2 linked regions of the Prochlorococcus marinus XMU1411 genome follow. The protein of the gene in region 1 interacts with the protein of each later gene in a pairwise test. Links are inferred from orthologs where the notes say so. Each region holds a gene or a part of one and is shown on either strand. Other genes may lie near its edges. The genes, in order: HA145_RS02710 and HA145_RS08190.

The links.
Region 2: the proteins of HA145_RS02710 (region 1) and HA145_RS08190 interact in binary tests that used the Escherichia coli proteins (3 or more experiments, as listed by UniProt). The link is inferred for Prochlorococcus marinus XMU1411 from one-to-one orthologs.

The regions. Positions count from the first base shown.
Region 1 is NZ_JAAORI010000003.1:177,098-180,424, forward strand. Bases 97-3,087 are described here. They hold HA145_RS02710 (peptidoglycan D,D-transpeptidase FtsI family protein), read left to right. Parts: upstream 97-711; coding sequence 712-2,463; downstream 2,464-3,087. Other genes in these bases: HA145_RS02700 (CPBP family intramembrane glutamic endopeptidase), read left to right, coding at 97-200; HA145_RS02705 (hypothetical protein), read left to right, coding at 284-712; tal (transaldolase), read left to right, coding at 2,556-3,087. In the rest of the region: more of HA145_RS02700, read left to right, coding at 1-96; more of tal, read left to right, coding at 3,088-3,327. UniProt on the Escherichia coli protein: Essential cell division protein that catalyzes cross-linking of the peptidoglycan cell wall at the division septum. Required for localization of FtsN.
Region 2 is NZ_JAAORI010000005.1:13,233-16,492, forward strand. Bases 88-3,011 are described here. They hold HA145_RS08190 (FtsW/RodA/SpoVE family cell cycle protein), read left to right. Parts: upstream 88-893; coding sequence 894-2,129; downstream 2,130-3,011. Other genes in these bases: atpB (F0F1 ATP synthase subunit A), read right to left, coding at 88-125; HA145_RS08185 (hypothetical protein), read right to left, coding at 149-625; HA145_RS08195 (cytochrome c biogenesis protein CcdA), read left to right, coding at 2,212-2,868; HA145_RS08200 (cytochrome c biogenesis protein ResB), read left to right, coding at 2,869-3,011. Outside these bases: more of atpB, read right to left, coding at 1-87; more of HA145_RS08200, read left to right, coding at 3,012-3,260.

The sequences.
Region 1 (3,327 bases):
GAGTAATTTCGGGCATCATAGTTTCAGCTTTTATCTTTGCATTAGCCCATTTAAGTTTGGGAGAAATGCCGCCATTATTTGTTCTAGGGATTGGATTAGCAATTACAAGAATTGCTTCAGGGAGTTTGTTTTCATCAGTGATTATGCATTCTTTATGGAATGGATTGACTTTCTTAAATTTGTTCCTATTGAGGACATAAAGAATTTAATTTTTACTTGCGAATCAAACAAAAAGATGTTTATTTAATTAATAACACTTCTTTTATTTAAAAATAAATCATAGATGAAACCTTATGGGAATCAACTTAATTTAAAAAAAAAAGTTTCATATGAAAGTAAAAAAAACTCTGGAAAAATATCTATAATTAATTTCAAATTAATACATCAAATTTTCGACACCATTAATATCACTCTTTTGGTATTAATTTTCATCTTTTTGTTCTTGTCTTTTAATAGTCAAAGAAAATGGTCAAATACATATAAAAACTTATCTAAAACAAGAGCTTTCAATAATAATCTTATTGATTATATTTCCAAAATTGAGGAACTTTATATTAGTGAACTTGAGTCTATTAATACTTATACAAAAACTAAACCTAAAGATTTAATCTATCTAGATAAACTTCAAGAAAAAAAAGAAAGTTTATTTAAGAAAAATTTAAGTAGTTTCATTGAAGGTTTTGTTGATAGCAAATATCAAAGGGGATATTGATGAAAAAATACAAAAAAATTGTTCGTCTAACACCACTGGATCAAGGAAGATTTAAATTTCTCTATATTTTTAGCTTACTATTAATATTTTGTTTGTTTGGTAGGTTAGTTAAATTGCAGGTCTTTAATGCCTCTGATTTGCAAAGGAAAGCTAGATTAATACAGTCTTCTAAAACTAACGCCTTAAAAAAAAGGAGAGCGATTGTTGATAGAAATAATAGAATAATTGCTTACGATAAACCGCTCTATAAATTATGGGCCCATCCAAAATATTTTAATTTTCCTGGTGATTCAATTAACAGAGTTCGCAGTATTGAAGAAGTTACTGAAAAATTGTCACCTATCTTGGACATAAATGGTGAAATACTCTTAAGTAAATTTAATAATAAAATCAGTGGCATCAAGCTTTTGGATAAAATTTCTGAAGAAAAGGCAGAAAAGATTAAAAACCTTCAAATAAGCGGACTTGATTTGTTTAAATATTCGCAGAGATATTATCCACAAGGGGAGATTTACTCTAATCTTGTCGGTTTTGTTAATGATGAGAATATAGCTTCAGCAGGTTTAGAGCTTCATTTAGATAATCAAATTAAAGTTTTTAATAAGAGTAATTTTATAAAAATAGGAGGAGATGGAACACCTCTACCGGATAATTCAGCCCCAGGTGATTTTATTTCTGATTACAAAAAATTAGGCCTAACTATAGATTCAAAATTACAGAAAGCGTCATTCAATGCTTTATCAAAGCAAGTTCGCAAATGGAAAGCAAAGAAGGGATTTGCCATAGTTATGGACGTTAATAATGGTCGAATTCTCTCCTTGGTTTCATTCCCCTCGTACGATCCAAATAAATTTTGGCAGTATGATTCTGAACTTTTTAGGGGTTGGTATTCTCAAGATTTATTTGAGCCTGGTTCAACTTTTAAACCTATTAATCTTGCCTTAGCTTTAGAAGAAAAAGTAATCCAGAAAGATGGACTAGTTGAAGATATTGGAAAAATTAATGTTGGAGGATGGACACTTTCTAATTGGGATAAACAAGGTAATGGATATATTGACTATCCAAAAGTTTTGCAGGTTTCAAGTAATGTTGGGATGGTAAAAATAATGCAAAATTTAGACCCTTCAATTTATTGGGATTGGCTAGAAAATTTAGGTATAAATAAAAATTTAGAGACTGACTTATTTGAATCAACTGCTGGCCAACTAAAGAGAAAAGATTTATTTGTAAATCAATCAATTGAGCCTGCTGTAACTTCTTTCGGCAAAGGTTTCTCAATCTCGCCACTTAAATTGCTTCAACTTCATGCGGCTCTAGCAAATGGTGGTTATGAAGTTACTCCACATGTAACCTCAACTTTCAAAGAAAGAGTTAATAAAAATCCAAAAAAACAATTTTTTTCACACGAAGTCTCAAAAACTGTTCTTGAATGGATGGAGAGCGTAGTTGATAAAGGTAGTGGATCTGGAGTGAAAATCGAGGGTTATAGAATAGCTGGTAAAACGGGCACTTCCCAAAAAGCTTTGAATGGTTCCTATACAAATAAAAAAGTTTGCAGTTTTGTGGCGACCTTACCAGTTAATGATCCTAAATATGTTGTCCTTGTAGTCGTTGATGAGCCTTCTAAATCTTATGCATATGGTTCAACTGTTGCTGTACCAGTTGCTAAAGAAATTATCGAGAGTTTGATAGTAATTGAAAAAATACCTCCCAAAATTAAAGATCATGGAATGATTGTTAAAAAACCCTAAAATTTTCCAATTTTATAAATATTTAGTTCATTATCTGATGATTTCATTAGGAATAAAAGCTAGTTTATGTATATATATATGATTATCTAGATATGAAATCAATTTTAGAACAGTTGTCCTCAATGACCATTGTTGTTGCTGATACTGGAGATTTAGATTCGATAAAAAAATTTCAACCAAGGGACGCCACCACCAATCCATCTCTAATACTTGCTGCTGCTAAGAACCCTGATTATGTGAAATTAATTGATAAAGCTTTAGAAAATTCAGAAAATGCATTGCCCCAAGGATTCTCCGAAATTGAATTAATCAAAGAAACTGTTGACCAAGTTTCAGTATTTTTTGGAAAAGAAATATTGAAAATTATTTCAGGGCGCGTATCTACAGAAGTTGATGCAAGACTGAGCTTTGACACCGAAGCTACGGTAGAAAAAGCGAGAAAATTGATCAATCTTTACAAAAATTTTGGAATTGAAAAGGAAAGAATTTTGATTAAGATTGCTGCTACTTGGGAGGGAATTAAGGCAGCTGAAATTTTGGAAAAAGAAGGTATTAAGTGCAACTTAACTTTACTTTTTAACTTCTGCCAAGCGGTAACCTGTGCCAATGCAAAGATAACTCTAATTTCTCCGTTCGTTGGCCGTATATTAGATTGGCATAAAGCAAAAACTGGTAAAACTAGTTTTGTTGGTGCTGAAGACCCTGGTGTTATTTCGGTTACGCAAATATACAAGTACTTTAAAGAAAAAGGATTCAAGACAGAAGTAATGGGGGCAAGTTTTAGAAATCTTGATGAAATAAAAGAATTAGCAGGTTGCGATCTTTTAACAATCGCACCAAAATTTCTTGAGGAACTGAAAAAAG
Region 2 (3,260 bases), on another replicon or contig:
GCTCCTAATAAAATCCAAGATGTTAAAAATACCTGCCCATGAAGTCTGATATTTCCAATTTGCCAATAAAGATGTTGACCAACTTCTAATGCTGCAAAATTTGTTAGCAAGGAATTAAAAAACATTTGTTTTGAATAAAAAAATTTACTTAATAACGTGAAAAATAAAGAATGAGTGAAGGCTTATAAATGAAAAAACCTATCATCGCAGGAAAAATATCCAAAGATCCTAGCTTGCTAGCAAAAATAAAGAGGCAAACTGGAACTAATAGTTGCAATTTTGATACACCTGATAATTCTTTACCAAGTTTTCCTATACTTTTTGCAAGCAAACGTAGGTAAAAAATGCCGGCAATTGCACCTATAAAAATACTAAAACCAAAGGTAAAGCCTAGAAAAATTCCAGTTATTGATGCTAATAAAATAGAAACAATAAAAGTAATTCCAAAAATTGTTAATTGCAATTTTGTGTATTCATCATTTTGGGAAAGCAAATGATCTATTTGATTGGCAATGCCAGATTTACTTTCTTTAATGATCGAATTATTCAGGGATTGCGGAAATTGAACATTCTCATTAGAAGGATGCTCAAGTTTTTTTCTATTTGAGTCCACTGATGTGAACATAGTTTAAAAACCCCTCTGAATGGTTTTAAGTAAGTATATAAACTCACGGAATCTATCACGGAGAGGTGCCTTTTAGCTAGTTTTTTTTTATAAAAAATTAATTCTTAAGATTTATGAAGAATCTGTAGGCCATTTTTTACTTTATTCTTCAAAAATAAAATTTATGAAAAAGTCATCTTTTTAATTGCGTTAACACTTTAAAACGTTAATAAAAGACTTGGCAAAATCTCAATTAAACGTCTCAATAGTAAATATACATCTAAAAAATTTGGAGATAAGTCAAGAAAAAATAAAATATAAAAGAATTTCTAAAAGAAAAAAAACCTTTAGTTCTAATTACAAAAAAAATTTCAGCAATATAACAGAGTCTATATTTCCCTTACCTTGGGAGATATGGCCTTATGAAGCAAAAATCCTCATTGTCATCATTGGAATTTGGTCAATATTAGGAATATGCATACTCGGATCATCAAGTTGGTGGGTGGCTAGTAGGGAAATGGGAAATTGGGCTTACTTCTTAAAAAAACAAATCATTTGGACAATTCCAGGAATTGGTTTATTTTATTTCGTACTTAATACAAACATTAGAAATCTTTTAAAGTTTTCAAGAATTATTTTTTATATTTTATTCTTTTTGATTTTCCTTACCAATCTTACTGGAATTACAGTTAATGGATCTTCAAGATGGCTAGTGCTTGGCAATTTACGACTGCAGCCATCTGAATTAATTAAACCTTTTCTAATTCTAGAAGCTTCTAATCTTTTCGCACATTGGAATCTGGTAAAGAATGATAAAAAATTAATTTCAATTATAACCTTTGGTTTATTAATTTTATTAATACTTAAACAGCCTAATTTAAGTACTGCATCATTAACTGGAATTCTTCTTTGGGTAATGGGTTTATGTGGAGGAGTAAAACTTAGCTCTCTTTGCTCATTTGCTTCAATAGGATTAATTACTGGATGTATCAGCATCCTTAATAACGAATATCAAAAACTGAGAGTTACTTCATTTATAAATCCTTGGAAAGATCAACAAGAAAATGGATTTCAATTGGTTCAAAGTTTATTAGCTATAGGTTCAGGAGGTCTATTTGGCCAAGGTTTTGGACTGTCGATACAAAAATTACAATATCTGCCGTTCATGTATACAGATTTTATTTTTGCCATTTTTGCAGAAGAATTTGGTTTATTGGGGTGTACTTTATTCTTAGGATTCTTAGCAGTATTCTCATATATAAGCCTAAGAATTAGTCTTAAGTGCAGGAACAATTATACAAAATTAGTTGCTATCGGATGTGGTGTGTTGTTGACAGGTCAATCAATAATGCATATTGCTGTAGCAACAGGTTCAATGCCTACTACAGGCTTACCACTACCTTTCATTAGTTATGGTGGCAATTCATTAATAGCGTCTTTTTTTATTGCAGGGATGTTAGTTAGATGTTCATTAGAGTCAACAGGATTCATTGGTATGATTAGTACACGAAAGACTCTTAATTAGTTAGAATTTAAAGGATTAAATTCAAGCTATCGAATCATTTAATTTAGTTATTTCAGAATTATCTCAAAAGGGTAATCTGCTTATGCAGAATGGTCTTAATAGTCCTGGTCCATTTACTATATTTTTGGTTTTCAGCGCAGGACTTTTAACAAGTCTTGGGCCATGTTCATTATCTTTACTGCCAGTGACTATTGCTTATATAGGCGGAACAGAGAAAAATAAATTTAAACTTATTAGTTTTTCAGGAGGTGTAGTTTTTTCGCTTGTTGCACTGGGGGCTGCGAGTGGATTCTTAGGTAAAATATATGGGCAAATTCCATCTTATTACACTTCATTTGTTGCCCTAATAGCAATAATAATGGGTTTAAATTTATTAGGAATTCTAAAGTTTCAGTTTCCGAATGGACCTGATATAAAAATAATTGAAGATAAAATACCAAAATTTATAGCGCCTTTTGCCATAGGGACTACTTTTGGACTAGCTTCTTCACCTTGCATTACTCCAGTTTTAGCAACTCTTTTGGCTTGGGTATCGCAAGCTAAAAACCCGATAATATCTATTATTTTTTTATTTTTCTTTGGAATAGGCCAAGTAACCCCATTAATCATTGCAGGAGCTACTGCAGAAAACTTAAAGCAATTTTTAGCTCTTAGAAAATTTAGTCAAATAATTCCGACTTTAAGTGGGATATTTTTAGTTTCCCTAGGGTTATTAAATTTATTTTCAAATTGGATTTAAATGATTATTTTTAAGAATCTAATTTTAAAAATATCAAGTTTAAGATTCGCTATATCGCTGATAATCTTCATTGCTATTGCCAGTGGAATAGGTACTTTTATACCTCAAGGTAGTAAAAATAAATTCTATATTGATAATTTCGATAGTGCTCCCATTTTTGGATTTTTAGATGGAGAAAAAGTCTTAAAACTTCAATTGGATCATATATATACAAGCTTTTGGTTTTTATTTACATTAATTCTTCTTTGCATTTCTCTGGCAGCTTGTAGTTTCAGGAGGCAAATTCCTTCATTAAAAGCTTCATTAAAATGGATTGAATACAAGAGCGAAAAAAAATTTAGCAAACTGCAACTAACTACAAGTCATCCAATCAATCAAGATGGAGAACATAT